Regions from separate parts of the Citrobacter sp. LJND-P06 genome, predicted to be linked through region 3. Evidence: predicted binding sites of a transcription regulator. Region 3 holds the regulator's gene; each other region holds the start of a gene.
The links. The regulator PhoB, encoded in region 3, activates phosphate uptake and scavenging genes when phosphate is short. The targets are predictions, from matches to a motif close to CTGTCATAAAACTGNCNNAT.

Region 1 (5,788 bases), 1.1 Mb from region 3:
CGGGCAACGCGTTTACGCTGCCCTCCGGCAAACAGGGTTGAGGGGATAACATAATCCCCCGCCCAAAAAGCAGTACTTATAAAAATAACCCCACTCTCTACAAGGCTCGGGGCGCCCGAAAATACGGGCATACAGGTTGACCGACAACGACTGGCATACTGCCAAAATCGGAATTAAAAACTATGTGTGGAATTGTTGGCGCTATCGCGCAACGTGATGTAGCAGAAATCCTTCTCGAAGGTTTACGTCGTCTGGAATACCGCGGCTATGACTCTGCGGGCCTGGCTGTGGTCGACAACGAAGGGCACATGACCCGTCTGCGTCGCCTCGGTAAAGTTCAGATGCTGGCACAGGCCGCAGAAGAACACCCGTTGCACGGCGGTACAGGTATTGCTCATACCCGTTGGGCAACCCACGGCGAACCTTCAGAAGCGAATGCGCATCCGCATGTTTCTGAGCACATTGTGGTGGTGCATAACGGCATCATCGAAAACCATGAACCGCTGCGCGAAGAACTGAAGGCGCGTGGTTATACGTTTGTTTCTGAAACTGACACCGAAGTGATTGCTCACCTGGTGCATTGGGAACTGGAACAAGGCGGCACTCTGCGTGAAGCCGTGCTGCGTACTATCCCGCAACTGCGCGGCGCGTACGGTACTGTTATCATGGATACCCGTAAACCGGATACGCTGCTGGCGGCTCGCTCTGGTAGCCCGCTGGTCATTGGTCTGGGTATGGGTGAGAACTTTATCGCTTCCGATCAGCTGGCGCTGCTGCCTGTCACCCGTCGCTTCATCTTCCTGGAAGAAGGCGATATTGCGGAAGTGACCCGTCGTTCCGTCTCTATTTTCGATAAAACGGGCGCGGCAGTGAAACGTCAGGATATCGAATCCAATCTGCAGTACGACGCCGGTGATAAAGGTATTTATCGCCACTACATGCAGAAAGAGATCTACGAACAGCCTAACGCTATCAAAAATACCCTGACCGGACGTATTACTCACGGTGAAGTGGACTTGAGCGAGCTGGGGCCGAAGGCGAACGAACTGTTGGCTCAGGTCGAGCACATTCAGATTATCGCCTGCGGGACTTCCTACAACTCCGGTATGGTATCCCGCTATTGGTTTGAATCTCTGGCAGGGATCCCGTGTGACGTGGAAATCGCGTCTGAATTCCGCTATCGCAAATCCGCCGTGCGTCGCAATAGCCTGATGATCACCCTTTCGCAGTCTGGCGAAACGGCCGATACGCTGGCCGGTCTGCGCTTATCGAAAGAGCTGGGTTATCTGGGTTCCCTGGCGATTTGTAACGTTCCGGGCTCTTCCCTGGTTCGTGAATCTGACCTGGCGATGATGACCAATGCCGGTACCGAAATCGGTGTTGCCTCCACGAAAGCATTTACCACTCAGTTGACCGTTCTGCTGATGCTGGTGGCGAAACTGGCGCGTCTGAAAGGCCTGGATGCCTCTATTGAGCACGACATCGTTCACGGCCTGCAGGCACTGCCGAGCCGCATTGAGCAGATGCTGTCTCAGGATAAACGCATTGAAGCGCTGGCTGAAGATTTCTCTGACAAACACCACGCGCTGTTCCTGGGTCGTGGCGATCAGTATCCGATTGCGCTGGAAGGCGCACTGAAACTGAAAGAGATCTCTTATATTCACGCAGAAGCCTATGCCGCAGGTGAACTGAAGCATGGCCCGCTGGCGCTGATTGATGCAGACATGCCGGTTATTGTAGTGGCTCCGAACAACGAACTGTTGGAAAAACTGAAATCCAACATTGAAGAAGTTCGCGCGCGCGGCGGTCAGTTGTATGTCTTCGCCGATCAGGATGCCGGATTCACCAGCAGCGATAATATGCACATTATTGAAATGCCGCATGTGGAAGAGGCCATTGCGCCGATCTTCTATACGGTACCGCTGCAATTGCTGGCGTATCACGTGGCGCTGATCAAAGGCACCGACGTGGATCAGCCGCGTAACCTGGCAAAATCGGTTACGGTTGAATAATCTGTGAAATGCCCTGCGAAAGCGGGGCATTTTTTATCCCCGTTTTTTTTGAAGCATCCCCCCTCTTTTTCATGTCACAAAGCGTCATATTCAGCTACTGTTTCAGTGTCATAAAAAGAAAATTTCTGCGAAATATTAGTGCCATAAAAACACGTAACGCATTGTTTCTTTATGATGTTTTTTAGAAAATGAGCACCACTTCTTTTGTTGTCATAAAACTGTCATATTTCGTACATTTAACTGTCACCTGTTTGTCCTATTTTGCTTATCGTAGCCACTTAACAATGATTTACGAATCTTGCAGGAGACATTATGAAAGTTATGCGTACCACTGTCGCAACTGTTGTCGCCGCGACCTTATCCATGAGCGCTTTCGCTGTAAACGCAGCGGCAAGCCTGACAGGTGCAGGTGCAACTTTTCCTGCGCCAGTGTATGCCAAATGGGCAGATACCTATCAGAAAGAGACCGGTAATAAAGTCAATTACCAGGGTATCGGCTCCTCCGGTGGTGTTAAACAAATTACTGCAAATACGGTTGATTTCGGCGCATCTGATGCCCCGTTGTCTGATGAAAAGCTGGCTCAGGAAGATCTGTTCCAGTTCCCGACGGTGATCGGTGGTGTGGTGCTGGCGGTGAATATCCCAGGTCTGAAGTCTGGTGAGCTGGTGCTGGACGGTAAAACACTGGGTGACATCTACCTCGGCAAAATCAAAAAGTGGGACGATGAAGCCATCACCAAACTGAACCCTGGTCTGAAACTGCCTTCTCAGAATATTGCCGTTGTGCGTCGTGCTGATGGCTCCGGTACTTCCTTCGTCTTTACCAGCTATCTGGCGAAAGTGAACGAAGAGTGGAAATCGAAAGTCGGTTCCGGCTCGACAGTAAACTGGCCGACCGGTCTGGGTGGTAAAGGTAACGACGGTATCGCCGCGTTCGTACAGCGTCTGCCGGGTTCCATTGGCTACGTTGAATACGCGTATGCCAAACAGAACAGCCTGGCCTACACCAAACTGATCTCCGCCGATGGTAAGCCGGTAAGCCCGACTGAAGAGAACTTCGCCAACGCGGCAAAAGGCGCTGACTGGAGCAAATCATTCGCTCAGGATCTGACGAACCAGAAAGGTGAAGACGCGTGGCCAATTACCTCCACGACCTTCATCCTCGTGCACAAAGTGCAGAAAAAACCTGAGCAGGGCGCTGAAGTGCTGAAATTCTTCGATTGGGCATACAAAAATGGCGGCAAGCAGGCTAACGACCTGGATTATGCCAGCCTGCCAGACAGCGTGGTTGAGCAGGTTCGCGCTGCGTGGAAAACCAACGTGAAAGACAGCAGCGGTAAAGCGCTGTATTAACAGAATATCTTTGACGAATTGGCGGATGGCGCTACGCTTGTCCGCCCTACGGTTCAGACTGTAGGCCCGATAGATAAGCCGGATAAGCGTAGCGCCATCCGGCTTGGGCAACTTCGTAAACGCGTTCAACGGAAAGAGTAATTTATGGCTGCAACTAAGCCTGCTTTTAACCCACCGGGTAAAAAGGGTGACATGATATTCAGCGCGCTGGTAAAACTGGCTGCGCTGCTTGTGCTATTGATGCTGGGCGGCATTATTGTCTCTCTGATCATCTCCTCCTGGCCAAGTATCCAGAAGTTTGGCTTTTCGTTCCTGTGGACCAAAGAGTGGGACGCGCCAAACGATATCTACGGTGCGCTGGTTCCCATTTATGGCACGCTGGTAACCTCATTTATCGCCTTGCTGATCGCCGTTCCGGTGAGTTTCGGCATTGCCTTATTTTTAACGGAACTGGCGCCAAACTGGCTGAGACGTCCGCTGGGGATCGCGATTGAACTGCTGGCCGCTATTCCGAGTATCGTGTACGGCATGTGGGGCTTGTTTATTTTCGCCCCGCTGTTTGCGACCTGGTTCCAGGAGCCGGTAGGGAACGTCCTTTCCAACATTCCGTTTGTTGGCGCACTGTTCTCAGGCCCGGCTTTTGGTATCGGTATCTTAGCCGCTGGTGTGATCCTCGCTATCATGATAATCCCCTACATTGCGGCGGTAATGCGTGATGTATTCGAACAGACCCCGGTGATGATGAAAGAGTCGGCCTACGGCATTGGCTGCACCACCTGGGAAGTTATCTGGCGTATTGTTCTGCCTTACACCAAAAATGGGGTGATTGGCGGCATTATGCTGGGGTTAGGTCGTGCGCTTGGCGAAACCATGGCGGTAACCTTTATCATCGGTAACACCTACCAGCTCGACAGCGCCTCGCTGTATATGCCGGGCAACAGTATTACCTCTGCGCTGGCGAATGAGTTTGCCGAAGCAGAATCGGGGCTGCACGTTGCCGCGCTGATGGAACTGGGCCTGATCCTGTTCGTCATCACCTTTATCGTCCTGGCAGCGTCTAAATTTATGATCATGCGCCTTGCTAAGAACGAGGGGGCACGCTAATGGCTACGATCGAGATGCAATCTACTGCCGCGCTGGCGGAATCCCGCCGCAAAATGCAGGCGCGTCGTCGCATGAAAAACCGCATCGCGCTGACGCTCTCCATGGCGACTATGGCGTTCGGGCTGTTCTGGCTCATTTGGATCCTGTTCTCTACCGTTGTACGCGGTATCGACGGCATGTCGCTGGCGCTGTTCACCGAAATGACGCCACCGCCTAATACGGCGGGCGGCGGTCTGGCAAACGCCCTGGCCGGTAGTGGTTTACTCATTCTGTGGGCGACCGTATTGGGTACGCCACTGGGCATTATGGCGGGGATTTATCTGGCGGAATATGGCCGCAAATCCTGGCTGTCTGAAGTCATTCGCTTCATCAACGACATTCTGCTTTCTGCTCCGTCGATTGTGGTCGGTCTGTTCGTCTACACCATTGTGGTCGCGCAGATGGAACAATTCTCCGGCTGGGCAGGTGTGATTGCGCTGGCGTTGCTGCAGGTGCCTATCGTCATTCGAACCACAGAGAACATGTTGAAACTGGTGCCGGATAGCCTGCGTGAAGCGGCTTATGCGCTGGGTACGCCAAAGTGGAAGATGATCTCTGCGATTACCCTGAAGGCGTCAGTCTCCGGCATCATGACCGGTATTCTGCTGGCGATTGCGCGTATCGCGGGTGAAACCGCCCCGCTGCTGTTTACCGCGCTCTCGAACCAGTTCTGGAGCACCGACATGATGCAGCCGATCGCCAACTTGCCGGTGACCATCTTTAAATTTGCGATGAGTCCGTTTGCTGAATGGCAGCAACTGGCCTGGGCTGGTGTGTTGATTATCACCCTGTGCGTTCTGCTGCTGAATATTCTCGCGCGCGTCATTTTTGCCAAGAATAAACACGGTTAATTTTTTACGCACATATTGGTAGGCCTGATAAGCGTAGCGTCATCAGGCACAATTTTGCGGCGCGGCGAAGGCGGCGTCGAATGAGGAAGAGATTGAAATGAGTATGGTTGAGACAGCCCAAGGTAAGATTCAGGTTCGTGATTTGAACTTCTACTATGGCAAATTCCATGCCCTGAAGAACATCAACCTGGATATCGCGAAGAACCAGGTGACGGCATTCATCGGCCCATCTGGCTGTGGTAAATCCACGTTGCTGCGCACCTTTAACAAAATGTATTCGCTCTACCCCGATCAACGCGCGGAAGGCGAAATTCTGCTGGATGGCGACAATATTCTCACCAATACCCAGGATATCGCGCTGCTGCGCGCTAAAGTGGGCATGGTGTTTCAGAAGCCGACACCGTTCCCGATGTCCATTTACGACAATAT
Region 2 (5,788 bases), 1.4 Mb from region 3:
GAACCGACCGGGAACCTGGATGATGCGCTGTCGGAAGGGATCTTACGTCTGTTCGAAGAGTTTAACCGCGTCGGGGTAACGGTACTGATGGCAACGCACGACATTGGACTGATCTCCCGTCGTTCGTATCGGATGCTGACCCTGAGCGATGGACATTTGCATGGAGGCGAGGCCCGTGAATAAGCGCGACGCGATTAATCAAATCAGGCAATTCGGAGGTCGGCTTGACCGCTTCCGTAAATCTGGCGGCGCGTCCCCAGACGGCGGTCGCAATGCGCCAAAACGTGCGAAGTCTTCGCCAAAACCGAACTCGCGTAAGACTAACGTCTTTAACGAGCAGGTACGCTACGCGTTCCAGGGGGCGTTGCAGGATCTGAAAAGCAAACCACTGGCGACGTTTCTGACGGTGATGGTTATCGCTATCTCCCTGACTCTGCCGAGCGTGTGCTACATGGTTTACAAAAACGTGAACCATGCGGCGACGCAATATTACCCTTCTCCGCAGATAACCGTTTATCTGCAAAAAACGCTGGACGATGACGCCGCGGCAGGGGTGGTGGCGCAGTTGCATGCTGAGCAGGGCGTGGAAAAAGTGAATTATCTGTCGCGAGACGACGCGTTGGGTGAATTCCGTAACTGGTCAGGATTTGGCGGCGCGCTGGACATGCTGGAAGAGAACCCGCTGCCGGCAGTGGCGGTGGTGGTGCCGAAACTCGACTTTCAGGGAACGGATTCGTTGAATACGTTGCGCGATCGGATTTCGCAAATTAACGGTATCGACGAAGTGCGAATGGATGATAGCTGGTTTGCCCGTCTCGCTGCGTTGACCGGTCTGGTGGGTCGGGTATCGGCGATGATCGGCGTACTGATGGTGGCGGCGGTATTCCTCGTCATCGGCAACAGCGTGCGCCTGAGCATCTTTGCCCGTCGCGATACCATTAATGTGCAGAAACTGATCGGGGCGACAGACGGTTTTATTCTGCGTCCGTTCCTGTATGGCGGTGCGCTGCTGGGCTTCTCTGGCGCATTTCTCTCTCTGATTTTGTCGGAAATTATGGTGATGCGGCTGTCGTCCGCCGTGACGGAAGTGGCGCAGGTTTTCGGAACGAAATTCGATATCAACGGGTTATCGTTCGACGAGTGTCTGCTGTTGTTGCTGGTGTGCTCAATGATTGGCTGGGTGGCAGCCTGGCTTGCCACGGTACAACATTTACGTCACTTTACTCCCGACTAAAAAAACCGTGATATAATCTTTCCCTGCAATGAATTCCCGTTCGCAGGGAAAGAGCTTCAAAAAAAATCTCCTGTCCCTGCCCGCGTATTTTTCATAACGGTGTCACATTTTGTGCGTAGTTTATTCACAGCGTTGCATTGAACTTGTGGATAGAATCACTGTCTGATAAAAATGTGAATGATATTCTCGTTGCTCATAAGCTCTGGCACGATTGTTGTTGTAACGCCGGAAGATAAAGATTGAGAGGATTTGAATGACCAAAGAAATGCAAAATTTAGCTTTAGCCCCTGTTGGTAACCTGGAATCTTACATCCGGGCTGCGAACGCGTGGCCGATGTTGTCGGCTGACGAGGAGCGGGCACTTGCTGAAAAGCTGCATTACCAGGGCGATCTGGAGGCAGCGAAGACGCTGATTCTGTCTCACCTGCGCTTTGTTGTTCATGTTGCTCGTAACTATGCGGGCTATGGCCTGCCGCAGGCGGATCTGATTCAGGAAGGTAATATCGGCCTGATGAAAGCCGTGCGCCGTTTTAACCCGGAAGTGGGTGTGCGCCTGGTTTCCTTCGCCGTGCACTGGATCAAAGCTGAGATCCACGAATATGTTCTGCGTAACTGGCGTATCGTCAAAGTCGCGACCACCAAAGCGCAGCGTAAGCTGTTCTTCAACCTGCGTAAAACCAAGCAGCGTCTGGGCTGGTTTAATCAGGATGAAGTCGAAATGGTGGCTCGCGAGCTGGGTGTTTCCAGCAAAGACGTCCGCGAAATGGAATCCCGTATGTCGGCCCAGGACATGACATTTGATATGTCTTCGGACGACGAGTCCGACAGCCAGCCGATGGCACCGGTGCTCTATCTGCAGGACAAATCGTCTAACTTTGCCGACGGCATTGAAGACGATAACTGGGAAGAGCAGGCGGCAAACCGTCTGACCGACGCCATGCAGGGGCTGGACGAACGTAGCCAGGACATCATTCGTGCGCGTTGGCTGGATGAAGACAACAAGTCTACCTTGCAGGAACTGGCCGATCGCTACGGCGTTTCCGCAGAACGTGTGCGCCAGCTTGAAAAGAACGCCATGAAAAAACTTCGCGCCGCTATCGAAGCGTAATTCCCGCGAAGTCCCCGATAAACCCTCGAATGCAAATTCGGGGGTTTTGTTTTTTTAACGCCTGCTCTGGCGAATTTTCTCCCCCTGGCAAACACTTACCGATGGGTTTTGCGCATCTTAGGGGATCAAAATGAAAAATAACGAACTGAATGAACGGCGTTTACAGGCGACGCCGCGCGGTATCGGCGTGATGTGCGATTTTTATGCCGACAGAGCAGAAAACGCAACGCTGTGGGACGTGGAAGGCAATGAGGTGATTGATTTTGCCGCCGGTATTGCGGTGCTTAACACCGGTCATCGACACCCAAAAATTATCGCGGCCATTGAGAAACAGCTTCAGTCATTCACCCATACGGCTTATCAAATCGTTCCTTATGAAAGCTACGTCCGGCTTGCGGAACGCATCAACGAACGTGTCCCCATCAACGGGCCGGTAAAAACCGCCTTTTTCTCTACCGGGGCGGAAGCGGTAGAGAACGCGGTGAAGATTGCCCGCGCCTACACCAAACGACCAGGACTTATCACCTTTGGCGGCGCCTTCCATGGGCGAACCTTTATGACCATGGCACTGACCGGAAAGGTTGCCCCCTACAAAATTGGCTTTGGGCCGTTTCCCGGATCGGTGTATCACGCCCAGTATCCTAATGCGGTGCACGGGGTTAGCACGGCAGACGCGCTGCAAAGCCTGGAACGAATTTTCAAAGCGGATATCGCACCCGATCAGGTGGCGGCGATAATCCTTGAGCCGGTACAGGGTGAAGGGGGCTTTAACGTCGCGCCGGGCGAATTTATGCACGCGCTGCGCGCACTGTGCGATACCCACGGTATTCTCCTGATTGCCGATGAGGTGCAGACCGGTTTTGCCCGTACGGGCAAGCTGTTTGCGATGGAGCATTATGGCGTGCAACCCGATCTCATCACGATGGCGAAAAGTCTGGCTGGCGGGATGCCGCTGTCGGCAGTTGCCGGGCGCGCCGATATTATGGATGCACCGGCGCCAGGAGGACTCGGCGGCACCTACGCCGGGAATCCGCTGGCCGTTGCCGCCGCACATGCCGTACTGGATGTGATTGACGAAGAGAAACTGTGTGCGCGTGCCGCCGCCTTAGGCCAACATCTGGTTGAGGCGCTCAACTCGGCCAAAGCGAATTGCCCGCATATTGCGGATATTCGTGCGCAGGGCTCCATGGTGGCGGTGGAGTTTAACTGCCCGTCATCCGGCCAGCCGTCTCCTGAATTTACCCGCCAGGTGCAGAGTAAAGCGCTGGCGCAAGGACTCTTGCTGCTCAGTTGCGGCGTCTACGGCAATGTGATCCGCTTCCTCTACCCGCTGACTATCCCCGACGCGCAATTTCGTAAAGCGCTGGAGATTATTACGCACTCGCTGACACGATAAACCTGCGCCGCCCATTGCGGCGGCCACTTTTTTTGTCATCAACTTGTTATCTGACTGTCAAATTAGCTATTCCAAAATCTTAAAAATCGGGTATGTTTTAGCAGAGTGTGCTGAAAAAGCGTGAACTGCACACCTATAATTGAAATAAAACGCTAAACAACAACATCACAACACACGTAATAACCACAATAATGGGGATTCTCAGGATGAATATGAAGGGTAAAGCGTTATTGGCAGGATGTATCGCCCTGTCTTTGAGCAATATGGCGTTTGCTAAGGATATTAAAGTCGCAGTCGTCGGCGCAATGTCAGGGCCGGTCGCGCAGTATGGCGATCAGGAGTTTACGGGTGCGGAGCAGGCGATTGCTGATATCAACGCGAAAGGCGGCATTAAAGGCGACAAACTGGTCGTCGTGAAATATGACGATGCCTGTGACCCGAAACAAGCGGTCGCGGTTGCCAACAAAGTGGTTAACGACGGCATTAAGTACGTGATTGGTCACCTGTGCTCTTCATCCACTCAGCCTGCGTCTGACATCTATGAAGACGAAGGCATTCTGATGATCACGCCAGCGGCAACCGCACCGGAACTGACCGCGCGTGGCTATAAACTGCTGCTGCGTACCACCGGTCTGGATTCTGACCAGGGGCCGACGGCGGCGAAATATATTCTGAACAGCGTGAAACCGAAGCGTATCGCGATCATTCACGATAAACAGCAATACGGTGAAGGTCTGGCGCGTGCCGTTCAGGACGACCTGAAAAAAGGTAACGCCGACGTCGTCTTCTTTGACGGTATTACGGCGGGTGAGAAAGATTTCTCTACGCTGGTGGCGCGTCTGAAGAAAGAGAACATCGACTTTGTCTACTACGGCGGCTACCACCCGGAGATGGGGCAGATCCTGCGTCAGGCGCGTGCGGCGGGTCTGAAAACGCAGTTTATGGGGCCAGAAGGGGTGGCGAACGTCTCTCTGTCTAACATTGCTGGTGAATCTGCCGAAGGGATGTTGGTGACGAAGCCGAAGAACTACGATCAGGTTCCGGCGAACAAACCGATTGTGGATGCTATCAAAGCGAAGAAGCAGGATCCGAGCGGTGCGTTCGTATGGACTACCTACGCGGCACTGCAATCTTTACAGGCTGGCCTGAATCAGTCCGAAGATCCGGCAGAGATCGCCAACTACCTGAAAGCGAACACCGTAGAAACCGTGATGGGGCCGCTCTCCTGGGATGAGAAAGGCGACCTGAAGGGCTTCGAATTCGGCGTCTTTGACTGGCACGCCAACGGTACGGCGACCGACGCTAAATAACGGCATTGCCCGGTGGCACTTTGCTTGCCGGGCTTACAACACGCCATCTCAAGGCCGGGTAAGGCGCAGTCGCCACCCGGCTTTTTTACCGCTTCTCCCAGCCATTCTCCTGGGCCGTAAAGCCCAACGCCTGCATAAACGCCGCCATCACATCCCGGTTCTCAACGCCGACATCCGCCATCCACCAGGAGACGACGTTCGGGTTATCGCGCAGCACTTCTTCGATTAAATATTGCCCCACGCCACGGCGGCGTGTGACTTCGCGAATACACAATGAATCCAGCGCGCCTTGCGTTGTCCCGAGTGTGACCCGAACGGCGCCCAGCAGACGCTCGTTAAAGCGCGCGGCGTAGATCCGGTGCGTCTCATCAAGTGTTAACGAGGAGGCGGAATATTCCGGCCAAATTTTGCCCAGATCGATGCGATCCTGGGCGCTGAAGTTTTCTAAACGAATGATGGTCAGCTTCATCAACAGCATGTCCAAATCTCAAAAGATGGGGACAGTTTACCGAAATAATTTCCCCGGAGGCTTTCTCTTTTTTCTATCATTTGTTAGGTGATTAATGTTTTGACAGCGAAAAGTACAGTTTGAAACATTAGAGAATGAAAATTAGGCAGAATAATTCCCTAAAAGGCAGTGTTTTATTCCGCCCTTTGTATCGTTATTTTATGCTGACAACGGCGTTTTTTTTTGTTTATCTATAGTGAAAAGCAGAATATTATCTTTTCTTAATAGACTG
Region 3 (5,788 bases):
TCTGTCGCCGGACTGCTGCGCAAACAGCGCGCGCCACCCGGCCAGTTCACTGCCCCATAAGCGAAAACGATCGTGTTCGGTGAGCCATGCCGTGAGCGTTTGCTGTGTGGCGTGCAGTTCAGCTGACTGGCGCTGGGCATGGGCGCGAAGGCGATTGCGCAAGGATAATGAACTCTGTAAGCGAGTGTTCACTTCTTGAATCTGCTGACGCGTGCGGGTAACGGTAGCGGCTTGTTCCTCAATACGCTCCCACAAGGGACGTAATTGTCGCGCCGGTTGCGCCAGGTTCAGCGCGGCTAACTGCGGCTGCGCGTTTGCCTGCGCCTCTTGCGCCGAGCGTAGCGCCTGCTGGCGACGAGTGACCTCCGTTTGCAACTCACTCTGGCGCGTCAGCCATTGCAGGTGATGCTGCTGCGTTTGTTGGCGCGTGAGGGACTGTTTTTCTTCGTCAGTAAGTACCTGCAAACATTCCGTGAGCGCCTGCAGTTGCTCCGGGGCGAGCAGGGCAACGCCGCTGGCCTGCGCCTGCAGTTTTTCCAGTTCGGTGCGGGCCGTTTTGTGTTTCTCAAAAACCATGGCCGAAATCTGGCCATAAATTTCGGTGCCGGTCAGCTCTTCCAGCAGTTCGGCGCGCTCTTTGGGTTTGGCGTTGAGAAATGCGGCAAACTGCCCCTGCGACAACAGCATAGAGCGGGTAAAGCGCCCGTAATCCAGCCCGGTCAGCGCGGCGGTCATCTCGAGTTTGTCTTTGACCTTATCGGCGAGAATTTTTCCGTCTGCGCAGCGCGCCAGCTCCACGCGAGGCGTCTGCAAATTACCGTCTGGCTGATTGCGGGCGCGGTTTTGGCTCCAGAACGCGCGGTAAGCTTCGCCTTTGACCTCAAATTCGACTTCTGCCAGACATTCCGCGGTATCGCGGGTCATCAGATCGTTTTGTGACTGCGAGAGGGTGCTCAGGCGCGGCGTTTCGTGATACAGCGCGAGGCAAATGGCATCCAGCAGGGTGGTTTTTCCGGCACCGGTCGGGCCGGTGATGGCGAACAGTCCGTTACTGGCGAACGGTTCCGCCGTAAAATCGATTTTCCATTCCCCTTTCAGGGAGTTCAGGTTTTTCAGGCGCAGGCTGATGATTTTCATGCGTCATGTTCCCCGGCGAGAGTGTGTAAGGTGGCGCTGAACAACTGGTTGAGGCGTTCACGCTGGGGAACCTCCAGTTCTTCCAGCGCCAGACGACGCTCAAAAACCTCTTCCACACTCAGTTCGCTCAGGGTTTCGCGTCGCGCATTCACCATGCTTCGCTCACGTTGTTCCCGACTGCGCCGCACCAGCAAAACCTCTACCGGGAGGTCGTCGGTTAACGCCTGAATTTTTCGCTGCATATCGTGCAGGTATTCGTCGGTGGTGATTTCGATATCCAGCCACACCGGCGGGTGTTGCGCCGCGTTCTTAAACGACGCCAGTTGTTCGGTAATGGCCGCTAAATCGCCTTTCAGCACCGCCAGCGGCTGGGTGACCGGAACGGTGAGGCTCTCTATTGAATGCAGTTTTCCGTTTTCGAAACTCACCAGATGAACGCATTTGCTTTTGCCGCACTCATCAAAGCTCAGCGCAATGGGAGAACCGCAGTAGCGAATATGCTCCGTCCCGCCAATCACCTGCGCCCGGTGAATGTGCCCCAGCGCGATGTAATCGGCGGGGGGAAAATTTTGCGCCGGAAACGCATCCAGGGTGCCAATGTAGATGTCACGTACCGCGTCACTTTTACTGGCGCCGACGGTCGTCAAATGTCCGGTGGCGATAATCGGCAGAGGCTGTTCGCCGCGCAGTTCGCAGGCCTGTTGATAGTGCTGCTGATAATAGTCGGTGATGGCGGTGAGCAGATGCTGCTGTTTTTCGCGACCGCTAAGACCGGCCTGACTGGTGATGATGTCACGTGGACGTAAAAACGGGATCGGACACAACACAGCGCCTGGCGTGCCGTCGCGACGGTAAAGATAGTGCGGCGCGTGCCCGGCGCTGGCGACCACGGTGGTGTTCAGAAACGCCAGAATCTCGCGGGATTCGTTGAGCGTGGCGACAGAATCATGGTTTCCGGCCAATACCACCAGATGACAGCCTGTTTGCTGTAAATCGACGACAAAACGGTTATACAGCTCGCGGGCATAGCTTGGCGGCGAGCCCGTATCAAAAATGTCGCCTGCCACAATGATCGCATCCACCTGCCGGGATTGCGCCGTTTCCAGCAGCCAGTCAAGAAAGGCCTGGTGCTCGGCGGCGCGGCTTTTACTGTAGAAGTTTTGGCCGAGATGCCAGTCAGAGGTGTGTAGGATGCGCATAACAGTTCCATGGCGAAAAAGCGTGATCGGGATTATAACCTTTCAGAGAGGTTAATATCTTGTTTATGGGGTGTCATAAATCAACAATCTGGCGTGGGGATTGACACTTTTTTTCATAAAACTGTCATAAATCTGACGCATAATGGCGCCGCATTGATAATGATGACTAGCAACTCTATAACAGGGCAAATCATGGCGAGACGTATTCTGGTCGTAGAAGATGAAGCTCCAATTCGCGAAATGGTCTGCTTCGTGCTCGAGCAAAATGGCTTTCAGCCAGTCGAGGCCGAAGATTATGACAGTGCAGTGAACCAACTGAATGAACCCTGGCCGGATCTGATCCTGCTGGACTGGATGTTGCCGGGCGGCTCTGGCCTTCAGTTCATTAAACATCTCAAACGTGAGGCGATGACCCGCGAGATCCCCGTCGTCATGCTAACGGCCAGAGGGGAAGAGGAAGACCGCGTGCGTGGACTGGAAACGGGGGCAGACGACTACGTCACAAAACCGTTCTCGCCCAAGGAGCTGGTCGCGCGGATCAAAGCGGTCATGCGACGCATTTCACCGATGGCGGTCGAAGAGGTGATTGAGATGCAGGGGCTGAGCCTCGACCCGACATCGCACCGTGTGATGACCGGGGAAAACCCGCTTGATATGGGGCCTACCGAATTCAAATTGCTGCACTTCTTTATGACGCATCCCGAACGCGTCTACAGTCGGGAGCAACTGCTAAACCACGTCTGGGGCACCAACGTGTATGTGGAAGACCGTACGGTCGACGTCCATATTCGCCGCCTGCGTAAAGCGCTGGAACACAGCGGTCATGACCGCATGGTACAAACCGTACGTGGGACAGGGTATCGCTTTTCGACCCGCTTCTGACGCCTTGCTGGCCACCCGGCTGGCAGGGCTTTCAAATCGTGAATGGAGTGTGACGCGTGCTGGAACGGCTGTCATGGAAAAGGCTGGTGCTGGAGCTGATACTTTGCTGCCTCCCAGCCTTCATCCTTAGTGTATTTTTTGGTTATCTGCCCTGGTTTTTACTGGCGTCGGTAACGGGACTGCTCATCTGGCATTTCTGGAATTTATTACGTCTTTCCTGGTGGTTGTGGGTCGACAGAAGTATGACCCCGCCGCCGGGAAGCGGAAGCTGGGAACCGCTGCTGTACGGCCTGCATCAAATGCAGTTGCGTAACAAGAAGCGCCGCCGTGAACTGGGAAACCTCATTAAACGTTTTCGCAGCGGGGCGGAATCGCTGCCCGATGCGGTGGTGTTGACCACGGAAGACGGGGGCATCTTTTGGTGTAACGGTCTGGCGCAACAGGTGCTGGGATTACGCTGGCCTGATGACAATGGGCAAAACATTCTCAACCTGCTGCGGTATCCGGAATTTACGCAGTATCTGAAAACTCGCGACTTCACCCGACCGATCAATTTGGTGTTAAACACCGGACGGCATCTGGAGATTCGGGTGATGCCCTACACCGACAAGCAGTTGTTGATGGTGGCGCGTGATGTAACGCAAATGCACCAGCTCGAAGGGGCGCGGCGAAACTTTTTCGCCAACGTCAGCCATGAGCTGCGTACGCCACTCACTGTGTTGCAGGGCTATCTGGAGATGATGCAGGAGCAATCTCTGGAGGGCGCCACGCGGGAAAAAGCGCTGCATACAATGCGTGAGCAAACGCATCGCATGGAAGGGCTGGTAAAACAGTTACTGACGCTGTCGAAAATTGAGGCCGCACCTGTGCTCTTGCTCAATGAACGCGTTGACGTACCGATGATGCTGCGTGTTGTTGAACGCGAGGCGCAAACGCTAAGTCAGCAGCAGCACAGCTTCACGTTTGAGGTTGACAGTCAGCTTTGCGTGCTGGGCAATGAAGATCAGTTGCGTAGTGCGATTTCGAATCTGGTCTATAACGCAGTGAATCACACCCCGGCGGGGACGCATATCACCGTACGTTGGCAGCTCGCCGCGCAGGGCGTGGAGTTCAGCGTTGAGGATGATGGGCCTGGTATTTCGCCTGAGCATATTCCACGTCTGACCGAACGTTTTTACCGGGTCGATAAGGCGCGCTCACGGCAAACGGGCGGCAGCGGTTTGGGGCTGGCAATTGTTAAGCACGCATTAAATCATCACGAAAGTCGATTGGTTATCGACAGCACCGTGGGGAAAGGCACGCGGTTTAGTTTTGTGCTGCCGGAACGTTTAATTGCCAAAAATAATGCTTAATGTTGCAATGTAAGATTATCTTTCCATAAGCCAGCGAATGCTGGCTTTTTTTCTTTGCGGTAAATATTCACCTGCTGAATTTTTCAACGTCTGCTGCTTTTTTGTTCGCATGATTAGCCATGACTTTTTCTTATGGATGGTGTTTTGTTCCAAGTCGTATATTCATATTGGTTTATTGTTCTGGTTTTGGGATCCCATCTTGCTTTAAAACGTTATAAGCGTTTAAATTGCGCCTTAGATGCTGTCATAGAGACTGCATTCATGCGGTAAATCGAAAAACTATTCTTCGCCGCGCCAGGTCGGGAGCATATCCCGCTGGAATTGATTAAAAATTCCGCTGTATTGTCCCCCAGGGAAAAGCAGAAAATTTAACGTTTTCAACACCACATCCACAGGCAGTAAAATTTTATGACCCATCAGTTAAAATCGCGCGATATTATCGCCTTGGGCTTTATGACATTTGCGCTGTTCGTTGGCGCAGGCAACATTATTTTTCCTCCTATGGTGGGTCTGCAGGCAGGCGAGCACGTCTGGACTGCGGCACTCGGCTTTCTTATCACTGCGGTTGGCTTGCCGGTTCTTACGATTATCGCGCTGGCGAAAGTCGGTGGTGGTGTAGACAGCCTGAGTTCGCCAATTGGCAAAGTAGCAGGGCTCCTGCTGGCCACCGTATGTTATCTGGCCGTCGGCCCGCTGTTCGCGACGCCGCGTACGGCGACCGTCTCCTTTGAAGTAGGGATTGCGCCGTTGACCGGTAACTCCCCGCTGCCGCTGTTTATCTACAGCGTGGTCTACTTCGCCATTGTCATTCTGGTGTCGCTCTATCCGGGTAAATTGCTGGATACCGTAGGCAACTTCCTGGCGCCGCTGAAGATCATTGCACTGACGGTGCTGTCTGTTGCTGCGATTGTCTGGCCAGCAGGCCCGATCAGCGATGCGATGGAGGCCTACCAAAAATCGGCGTTCTCGAATGGTTTTGTAAACGGCTACCTGACCATGGATACGATGGGCGCGATCGTCTTTGGTATCGTCATTGTTAACGCCGCGCGTTCTCGTGGCGTGACGGAAGCGCGTTTACTGACGCGTTACACCGTGTGGGCGGGTCTGATGGCGGGCGTAGGGTTAACCCTGCTGTATCTCGCGTTGTTCCGTCTGGGGTCAGACAGCGCGATTCTGGTTGACCAGTCTGCTAATGGCGCGGCAATCCTGCATGCTTAC

Region 1: pstS (phosphate ABC transporter substrate-binding protein PstS) is a predicted target of PhoB. The motif match lies at 2,220-2,239, and genes of this name have one in related genera.
Region 2: rpoH (RNA polymerase sigma factor RpoH) is a predicted target of PhoB. The motif match lies at 1,323-1,342, and genes of this name have one in related genera.

What each region holds. Positions count from the first base shown of each region.
Region 1 covers NZ_CP187317.1:4,643,304-4,649,091, forward strand. The annotation lists gene glmS (glutamine--fructose-6-phosphate transaminase (isomerizing)) at 183-2,012, shown strand; gene pstS (phosphate ABC transporter substrate-binding protein PstS) at 2,325-3,365, shown strand; gene pstC (phosphate ABC transporter permease PstC) at 3,510-4,469, shown strand; gene pstA (phosphate ABC transporter permease PstA) at 4,469-5,359, shown strand; gene pstB (phosphate ABC transporter ATP-binding protein PstB) at 5,457-5,788, shown strand, end outside.
Region 2 covers NZ_CP187317.1:252,146-257,933, forward strand. The annotation lists gene ftsE (cell division ATP-binding protein FtsE) at 1-183, shown strand, start outside; gene ftsX (permease-like cell division protein FtsX) at 176-1,234, shown strand; gene rpoH (RNA polymerase sigma factor RpoH) at 1,488-2,342, shown strand; gene ACO7SM_RS01150 (4-aminobutyrate--2-oxoglutarate transaminase) at 2,473-3,738, shown strand; gene ACO7SM_RS01155 (branched-chain amino acid ABC transporter substrate-binding protein) at 3,945-5,048, shown strand; gene panM (aspartate 1-decarboxylase autocleavage activator PanM) at 5,134-5,517, opposite strand.
Region 3 covers NZ_CP187317.1:3,501,840-3,507,627, reverse strand. The annotation lists gene sbcC (exonuclease subunit SbcC) at 1-1,137, opposite strand, end outside; gene sbcD (exonuclease subunit SbcD) at 1,134-2,336, opposite strand; gene phoB (phosphate response regulator transcription factor PhoB) at 2,529-3,218, shown strand; gene phoR (phosphate regulon sensor histidine kinase PhoR) at 3,275-4,570, shown strand; gene brnQ (branched-chain amino acid transporter carrier protein BrnQ) at 4,979-5,788, shown strand, end outside.